Regions from separate parts of the Lactobacillus amylolyticus genome, predicted to be linked through region 1. Evidence: predicted binding sites of a transcription regulator. Region 1 holds the regulator's gene; each other region holds the start of a gene.
What was found. The regulator HrcA, encoded in region 1, represses chaperone genes, less so after heat shock. The targets are predictions, from matches to a motif close to TTAGCACTCNNNNNNNNNGAGTGCTAA.
Positions count from the first base shown of each region.

Region 1 (3,288 bases):
CTTTAAGCGGTGGTGAACAGACCAAGGTATTACTCGCTTTGTCATTTACTAATAAGGATGCTTTTCCATTGATCGATGAGCCAACTGATCATTTGGATGAGGATAGCCGCGAGTATGTTGCCCAATATCTTAAGAAGCATGATAAGGGTTATATCGTTGTTAGCCACGACCGTGATTTCTTGAATCAGGTGACCGACCATATCTTGGCTATTGAAAATACCGAAATTCATTTATATCAGGGTAATTATGCTGCTTATGAGGATACGAAAAATAAGCGCGATGAATTTAACCGTGAAAAGAATGCCAAGCTGAAAGGCGAAATCAAATCTTTAAATAATAAGAGCGTTCAGTTTAATAATTGGTCAGATAGTATCGAAGCCCAAAAGTACTGTGGAATGAAAACACAACACATTCTTAATAGAAGAACAAGACTGAACAAAGGAGCAATTGGTCATGCTGCAGAAAAAATGATGCGTAAAGCTAAAAATGTTGAGCACCGAATGGACAAAGCACTTAATGAGAAAAAAGGCCTCATGACCAACATCGAAGATGTGCCAGACTTAACAATGAATTTTTATCCGAATTATCATAAAACTTTGTTAGAAACGCAGCATCTAAATTTAGAAATCCAAGGAAAGAAGCTTTTCCAGGATTTAAACTTGGTAGTCCAAAATCATTGTGTAGTTTCGCTTGAAGGCAAAAATGGCTCAGGTAAATCAACGTTTTTAAAACTGCTACTGGGACAGGCAAGGGACGTCAGTTATCAAGGCAAGTTTGAGCTTACAAACGGCCTATCGATTTCGTATTTGCCACAGGATTTTACTGAGTATACTGGGGCTTTGAAAGAATTTGCGAATAAGCAAAAAATTTCTTATGAAGAGCTGCTAAATAATCTCAAGAAGATGGGTTTTCCAAGAGAAAGTTTTTCTACCAAGATTGAAGAGATGAGCATGGGTCAGCAAAAGCGTGTTGCGATAGCTAAATCATTAGTTGAACCAGCTGACTTATATTTATGGGATGAACCGGCAAATTATCTTGACGTTTTTAATCAGGATCAATTGATTAAACTGCTTAAGGAAAATAAGCCAGCTATGCTATTGGTTGAACACGACCAGTACTTTATTCAGCAGGTGACAAGACGTCGGATTCATCTTAAAACTTTAACTTATAAAAAAGTCTAAAGAAAATTAGCACTCGTGTTGCAATACTGCTAGTTTTTAGTATAATATAATTTGTTAGCACCTGAGAGATACGAGTGCTAAAAGTGAGGGCGATGTTTATGTTGACCGAGCGTCAAGAATTAATACTAAAAACAATCATTCAGGACTTCACGCGTACTAACGAACCTGTCGGTTCAAAAACCGTGATGACACAGCTACCAATCAAAGTATCAAGTGCCACGATTAGAAACGAAATGGCAGTACTGGAAGCCCAAGACTTAATTGAAAAAACGCACTCTTCCAGCGGCCGGATTCCTTCTAGCGATGGTTATCGTTATTATCTTGATAATTTGGTTGAACCGTTGCAGCTTTCTGAATCAGTTTACAATCAAATAGTTGATCAATTAGATCGACCATTTCATCAAGTCAATGAAATTATGCAGGAAGCAGCAAAAATCCTTTCAGATCTGACCAATTACACTGCTTTTGCAGAAGGACCGGAAAGTTACGATGTAACGATTACGGGCTTTAGAATAGTGCCTCTTTCTAATCGCCAAATTATGGCGATCTTGGTCACCAGCGATGGCAATGTACAAAATCAGATTTATGCTTTACCGCACAATGTTCATGGCGATGAAATTGAAAAAGCAGTCAGAATGATCAATGATCAGCTAGTTGGCAAAAGATTGGAAGAAGTAACGCCAAGCTTGCTGAAGGCTTTGTCTTCAAAGAGCGTTGGTGGTGAGCATGCCGGCGAACTATTATCATTAGTTGAAGATGTGATCAAAGATGCAGCCAGCGAGCAAATGTATGTCGATGGCCGAATTAATCTTTTGAATAATGCTTCTGAAAATGATGTTAAAGATTTGCGTTCGCTATATGAATTAGTTGATCACAATGATCTGATCTCTGAATTATTAAATTGCAGTCCAGAAAAGGACAGCAAATATCCGGTTCAAGTAAGACTGGGTTCAGAACTTCCAAATGAATTGATTAAAAATTATAGTTTGTTGACTGCAGAATACAGCGTTGGTGATCACGGCAAAGGCACAATCGCTTTGCTGGGACCAACCAATATGCCATATTCACAAATGATCGGTTTGCTTGAATACTTTAGAAACGAGCTAGCCAAAAAATTGCTCGATTATTATGGAAAATTTCAATAGACAATAAAGGAGGTTAGCCGTGAGTAAAGAAGAATTTCCAAGTGAAAAGAACTTGGATAAGGATAAAGAAGTTCCTAAAAAAGCTAAGCCTGAAGATAAGAAGAAAAAGGGCGAAGCAAAGAAGGCCTATGATAATGTTAAAAAGCTAGAAGCTGAAATTGCTGCCTTGAAAGAAAAGAATAAGGAACTTGAAGATAAATACCTGCGTAGCGTAGCTGAGATTCAAAATGCTCAAAACCGCTATTCAAAGGAAAGAGCTCAACTTATCAAGTATGAATCACAAAGCTTGGCAAAAGATGTTTTGCCAGCCATGGACAATTTGGAAAGAGCATTAAGCGTAAAAGCTGACGATGATGCTTCTAAGCAACTCCAAAAGGGTGTTCAAATGACTTTGGATTCACTTGTAAAAGCCATGAAATCCCATGGCATCGTTGAGATCGATGCTGAAGGCGTAGAATTTGATCCGACATTGCATCAAGCTGTTCAAACAGTTGTTGCTAAAGATGATGATCAAAAGGGCCATGTTGTTCAGGTTTTACAAAAAGGATATCAATATAAAGACCGTACACTTAGACCAGCAATGGTTGTAGTTGCACAATAGAAGAGAGGGATTTAACTTATGTCAAAAGTTATTGGTATTGACTTAGGTACTACCAACTCAGCAGTTGCAGTACTTGAAGGTAAAGAACCAAAAATTATCACTAATCCAGAAGGTAATCGTACTACTCCTTCTGTAGTTGCATTTAAGAATGGCGATATTCAAGTTGGTGACGTTGCAAAGCGTCAAGCAATTACCAACCCAAACACTATTGTTTCAATTAAGCGTCACATGGGTGAAGCTGATTACAAAGTTAAGGTTGGCGACAAGGAATACACTCCACAAGAAATCTCAGCCTTTATTTTGCAATACATCAAGAAGTTCTCAGAAGACTACTTGGGTGAAAAAGTAACAGACGCTGTTA
Region 1 is NZ_CP031835.1:584,143-587,430, forward strand. It holds gene abc-f (ribosomal protection-like ABC-F family protein) at 1-1,181, shown strand, start outside; gene hrcA (heat-inducible transcriptional repressor HrcA) at 1,280-2,326, shown strand; gene grpE (nucleotide exchange factor GrpE) at 2,346-2,927, shown strand; gene dnaK (molecular chaperone DnaK) at 2,946-3,288, shown strand, end outside.

Region 2 (3,288 bases), 390 kb from region 1:
CAATCTTGTCCATGATCTTATCAGTAATGATAGGAGCTTTATCAGGGTCAACCTTTTGATCCTTCATCTTGTCATACTTTTCGATTTGATCGCGGTAGTAGGCAGCCTTTTCATAATCTTCATTCTTTAAAGCTTCTTGCTTTAATTCTTCTGCTACTTTAATTCTTTCCTTCATCTTATCTTGATCAATGTAAGGAATAGTCAAATTCATTCTTGAACCAGCTTCATCAAGAAGGTCAATGGCTTTGTCTGGCAAGAAACGGTCTTGAATGTAGCGAGCAGAAAGCTTGGTAGCTGCTTCAATGGCCTTATCGGTATATTTAACGTGGTGATAATCTTCGTAGCGCTTTTGAATGCCTTTTAAGATTCTGATCGTTTCATCAATTGAAGGCTCTTTAACTTCTACAGGTTGGAAACGACGTGCCAAAGCAGAATCCTTTTCAATTTCACGGTATTCTTTAATCGTAGTTGCACCAACTAATTGTAGCTCGCCACGAGCTAAAGCTGGCTTAATAATGTTGCCGGCATCCATTCCGCCTTCAGCATTACCTGCACCAACGATTTCATGAATTTCATCAATGAAGAGAATAACATCTTTTCTAGATTGCAATTCTTTAATTAATTGTTCCATTCTTTGTTCGAATTGGCCACGAAAGCCAGTTCCTTGTACCAATGAAACAACATTTAATGAAATAATTTTCTTATCTTGCAATTTAGCAGGGACGGAACCATCAACAATTTGTTGAGCTAATCCTTCAACAACAGCGGTCTTACCGACACCGGCTTCACCAATTAAAACAGGGTTGTTTTTGGTTCTTCTGTTTAAAATCTCAATAACACGTGAAATTTCTTGATCACGTCCGATTACTGGGTCAATTTTTCCTTTTTTAGCAAGGGCAGTAAGATCAGTACCATATTGATCAAGCAGAGAACGACCACCGTTTCCGCCATTTCCACCGCCCATTTGCATTTCGGGCCCTTGATTATTCATATTATTATTGTTTGCGGCATTTGAGTTATTGCCATTAATGGCATTGAATAGGTCATCAAAGTCGCCAAAGAATCCATTATTATAGTTATTCATATTGATATTACCTAAATTACTTAAATTTCTTTGTTCATTTCTTAATTCTTGATAACAGTGTTGACATAAATCAATTTCACGGCTCTGTCCATTTACCTTTGCATAAAGATGGATGGAGGCTGGCCGCTTGTGACAGTTTTGACAAATCAATAATATTACCGCCTTTCGCTTTAAACATACACAAATTTTAAAATTAGCACTCTTTAAAGTCAAGTGCTAAGCATTGCAATCGAATATTAAAAAAAGATAAATATACCTTATTAATGAAGAAAGTGATTTTTACCTGAAAATAGGATTATTGCATTAGTCATTTTGAATGAAGTAGAATAAAAAGGGCGGAAATTATAAACTCAAGATTGAGAGCGGTGATGTAAATGGATTATCAAAAGATTCTTGATCAAATAGTCAGTGGCGAATTGAAAGAATATAAAGTAGAGCCAAAAGATGCTTTCGACTTTCAAGAAGCATTGCGCAACTATGGAAAAAGACAAAATATTACTGGTCGTGCTGAAAGAGGCGGTACAATTATATATACCGCCAACAAGAGCGATGACTAAATAATGTAAACTGTTACATAATTGTTGTGTCAACGGCGAAAAAATGATAACCTATTATGCGGATGGGTATTTATTACCGATTAATTTGTTTAAAATTAAAGGAGATATTCAAAATGGAAAAACGCGATTTTCACATTATTGCAGAAACTGGTATTCACGCACGTCCAGCTACTTTGTTGGTACAAACTGCTTCAAAGTTTGGTTCAGACATTAACTTGGAATACAACGGCAAGTCTGTAAACTTAAAGTCAATCATGGGTGTTATGTCACTTGGTGTTGGTCAAAACGCTGATGTTACTATCACTGCTGAAGGTAACGATGAAAAAGACGCATTAGACGCAATTGCAGATACTATGAAAAAGGAAGGTTTAGCTGAATAATGACCAAGACTTTAAAAGGAATTGCTGCAAGTGACGGTATTGCTGTTGCTCCAGCTTATCTTCTTGTTGAGCCTGATCTTTCATTCGCTAAACATTCAATTAATGATGTTGATTCAGAAATAAGTCGTTACAAGAAGGCTGTTTCTGATTCAACTGCTGAAGTGGAAAAAATCCGTGATGTAGCTAAGAAGAGTTTGGGTGAAGAAGGAGCTCAAGTTTTTGAAGCTCACTTAATGATTTTGAATGACCCAGAATTCACTGGTGCTATTGAAACTGAAATTAAGAACTCCAGCATTAATGCTGAAGCTGCATTGGACAAAACTGCTCAAAAATTTATCAAGATTTTTGAGGGCATGACTGATAACCCTTATATGCAAGAACGTGCTGCCGATGTACGTGATGTTTCAAAGCGTATCATGGCACACCTTCTTGGTAAGAAGTTACCAAACCCTGCTTCAATTGATCACGAAGTAATCGTTGTTGCTCATGACTTGACTCCAAGTGATACTGCACAACTTAACAAGAAATACGTTAAGGGCTTTGTTACTGATGTTGGTGGTCGTACCGCTCACTCAGCAATCATGGCTCGTTCATTGGAATTGCCAGCCGTAGTTGGTACTGGTTCAATTACCAAAGATATTAAGGATGGTCAAAACATGATCGTTGATGGCTTAGACGGTGTTGCAATCGTTGAACCAAGCGATGACCAAGTTGCTGAATACAAGCAAAAAGGTGAAGACTTCCTTAAACAAAAGGCTGAATGGGCTAAATTGAAGGATAAACCTTCAGTTACTGCTGATGGTAAGAAATTTACTATTGCAGCCAACATTGGTACTCCAAATGATATGCCTGGCGTTCATGAAAACGGCGCTGAAGCTGTTGGTTTGTACAGAACTGAATTCTTGTACATGGATTCTTCGGACTTCCCAACCGAAGATAACCAATTTGAAGCTTACAAGGCTGTTATCGAAGGTATGAAGGGCAAGCAAGTTATCATCAGAACTATGGATATTGGTGGTGACAAGCACCTTGATTACTGGGATTTGCCACAAGAAATGAACCCATTCTTAGGCGTTCGTGCTATTAGACTTTCACTTAAGAACGAGAACATTTTCCGTACGCAATTAAGAGCTTTGCTTCGTGCATCTGCTTACGGCAAGTTGGGTATTATGTTCCCAATGATTGGTACCTTAGCAGAATTACGTCAAGCTAAAGGTATTTTGAATGAAGAAAAGGACAAATTGATCAAGAAGGGCGTTAAGATCGG
Region 2 is NZ_CP031835.1:975,996-979,283, reverse strand. It holds gene D0Z64_RS04960 (ATP-dependent Clp protease ATP-binding subunit) at 1-1,234, opposite strand, end outside; gene D0Z64_RS04955 (hypothetical protein) at 1,459-1,641, shown strand; gene D0Z64_RS04950 (phosphocarrier protein HPr) at 1,755-2,021, shown strand; gene ptsP (phosphoenolpyruvate--protein phosphotransferase) at 2,021-3,288, shown strand, end outside.
Region 2: a site for HrcA is predicted at 1,278-1,304, ahead of D0Z64_RS04960 (ATP-dependent Clp protease ATP-binding subunit). Genes of this name have one in related genera too.

Region 3 (3,288 bases), 250 kb from region 1:
CGAACAGCCTTTTCAACATTTACTAAAGCTGTACCACCACCAGCAACGTAACCTTCGTCAACGGCAGCACGAGTTGAGTTCAAGGCATCTTCAATTCTGTAACGACGTTCCTTAAGTTCAGTTTCAGTAGCAGCACCAACGTGGATAACAGCTACACCACCAGTTAATTTAGCAAGACGTTCTTGCAACTTCTTCTTGTCGAAGTCTGAAGTTGAGTCTTCAATTTGCTTTCTGATAGTGTCAACACGTTCGTCAATGGCTTCCTTTGAACCAGCACCGTCAACAATAGTAGTTGAGTCCTTGGTTACAGTGATACGACGAGCTTGACCTAATTGATCAATCTTGGTGTCCTTAAGTTCAAGGCCAAGGTCTTCAGTGATTACAGTACCACCAGTTAAAGCAGCGATATCTTGTAATTGAGCCTTACGACGGTCACCAAAGCCAGGTGCCTTAACAGCAACAACGTTGAAAGTACCACGGATCTTGTTCAAAACAAGAGTTGGAAGAGCTTCACCAGTTACATCGTCAGCAATGATCAACAATGACTTGCCTTGTTTAACAATTTCTTGAAGTAATGGCAAGATGTCTTGAATGTTTGAAATCTTCTTGTCAGTGATCAAGATGTATGGATTATCAAGGTCTGCTTCCATCTTGTCGTTGTCAGTTACCATGTATTGTGATAAGTAACCACGGTCAAATTGCATACCTTCAACTACTGAAAGCTCAGTGTTGATACCACGTGAGTCTTCAATAGTGATAACACCATCGTGACCAACCTTTTCCATAGCATCAGCGATCAAAGCACCAACTTCTTTAGAAGCTGATGAAACAGCAGCAACGTTAGCAATTTGATCCTTTGATTCAACCTTGTGGCTGATCTTGTGAAGTTCATCAACAGCTGCCTTAGTTGCCTTTTCAATACCGCGACGAATACCAACTGGGTTAGCACCAGCAGTAACGTTCTTCATACCTTCACGAACGATAGCTTGAGTCAAAACGGTAGCAGTAGTAGTACCGTCACCTGCGATGTCGTTAGTCTTTTGAGCTGCTTCGGCAACTAACTTAGCACCCATGTTTTCGTAGTGGTCTTTTAATTCAATTGACTTAGCAATAGTAACACCATCGTTAGTGATGTCTGGGTTACCGTAACTTTGTTCCAAAACAACGTTTCTACCCTTAGGACCAATAGTAGTCTTAACAGTATCAGCTAACTTATCAACGCCCTTTAAGAGTGAACGTCTTGCGTTTTCTGAGAATTTAATATCTTTAGCCATAGATTAGCTCCTCCTTATCTCGATTTATTTTAAAAGATTTGACTTAGATAATTACTTAACGATTGCTAAAATATCTCTTTCGTGAAGGACTAAGTACTTTTCACCTTCATATTTAACATTAGTGCCAGAGTACTTATCGTATAAAACTACGTCGCCCTTCTTAACTGTCATTGGCAGCTTTTCGCCATTTTCAGCATAAGCGCCGTTGCCAACTGCAACAACTTCACCTTCAGTTGGCTTTTCCTTAGCATTGGAAGCAAGGACAATGCCTCCAACAGTCTTTTCTTCTTCTTCTTTAACTTTTACGATCACGCGATCACCGATTGGTTCTAACACGTTTGTCCCTCCTATAATCTTAGTTTTTTAATTTTTATTATCATATTTGTTAATTAGCACTCGTATTTACCAAGTGCTAGCTTACAAATATGATAATAACGTGTTTTCAATAAAAAAGCAAGAAAAAATTAGCACTTTTTATAAAAGAGTGCTAATTTTACTTTTTCTTTATTTTTCTAGAGGAGTATAAGATTTTTTAATTATGAGCAGTAACAGCGATTAATTTATCACCATGCTTAACGCCTGCATCGCTAATTCTTTGAACGTTAGCATAGTTGGCAGTATTAGTAATAATTTCCATTACTGTTGTATCATAGCCAGCCTTCTTGACGGCTTCAAGGTCAACCGTACCCAACTTGTCTCCTTTGTTAATACGTTGTCCTTGCTTAACAAAGCTTTCAAAGTGCTGACCCTTTAAGTTAACTGTATCAAGACCGATATGAATCAATACTTCAGCACCTTTATCAGATTTAATGCCATAAGCGTGCTTGGTCTCATAAGCAATAGTAACAGTACCTGTCACTGGTGCGTAAATCGTGCCATCACTAGGAACGATTGCTGCACCGTCACCCATTAATTTAGCGGAAAATACTTTATCGTTTACTTTAGTTAAGCTTTCAGGCTGTCCATCTACCGCAGCCGCAATAACTTCATCCTTTAAGCTTAATTGTTCTTTAGATACCTTTTCGGCTTTTTGATTATCTTCAGCAATTGAAGTTGCATCATTAACTGGAACATCTTGACTAGCAACTTCTTCCTTCAAATGACCTTTACCGTAAACATAAGTCAAAATAAAGGCAATGACAAAACTAATTGCAACGGAAACAACCCACATTGGAATCGTCTTTGGATAAATTGAAAGGAAGCCCAGGAAGCCGGCTGAACCTAAAGCAGCAGCAGTAACATGCATCAAGCCCGCAAAGGTAGCAGCAACACCAGAACCGATTAAAGCACAGAAGAATGGGAATTTGTACTTCAAGTTAACACCGAAAAGTGCAGGTTCAGTAATACCAAGAAGTGCAGAAACACCAGCTGATGAAGAAAGGCCCTTCATCTTTTTGTTCTTAGTTAAGAAGTAAACTGCGAAAGTAGCGGCACCTTGAGCTACATTGGCCATACATGCGGTAACGAAGATAAAGTCACCAGAGCTTGCACCGTGAGTTTGAGCAAATTTAGCCAAAAGCTGAGTTTCAACAGCTGGGAAGCTTTGGTGCAAACCAGTAGTAACAATTGCTGAGTAAGTTAAACCAAAGACACCCATTCCGAAGGCACCAGTTGTATTGTAGAGCCATACGATGGCATTAGTAATCGCATCAGATACGCCTTTAAAGACAGGACCGATGATCGTGTAAGTAAGAAAACCGGTAATCATCAATGACAGAAGTGGTGTGAAAGTAAAGTCAACGGCTGATGGCAGCCACTTGTGCAATCTCTTTTCCAGAATAGAAAGTACCCAAACAGCAACCAATACTGGAATAACTTGATATTGGTAGTTGATTTGAGCAACATGCCAACCCCATAAGTCCCAGAACTTAGTTGCACCGCCTAAGTTAGGCGTGGTCATAATCATACCGACGGCTGTACCTAATAATTGGTTAGCACCAAATCTCTTGGCTGCCGACATACCAACCAAAATTGGCATAAAGATAAATGGCGCAGCGGACATGATTTGAATCAT
Region 3 is NZ_CP031835.1:333,471-336,758, reverse strand. It holds gene groL (chaperonin GroEL) at 1-1,274, opposite strand, end outside; gene groES (co-chaperone GroES) at 1,326-1,610, opposite strand; gene D0Z64_RS01780 (sucrose-specific PTS transporter subunit IIBC) at 1,807-3,288, opposite strand, start outside.
Region 3: a site for HrcA is predicted at 1,739-1,765, ahead of groES (co-chaperone GroES). Genes of this name have one in related genera too.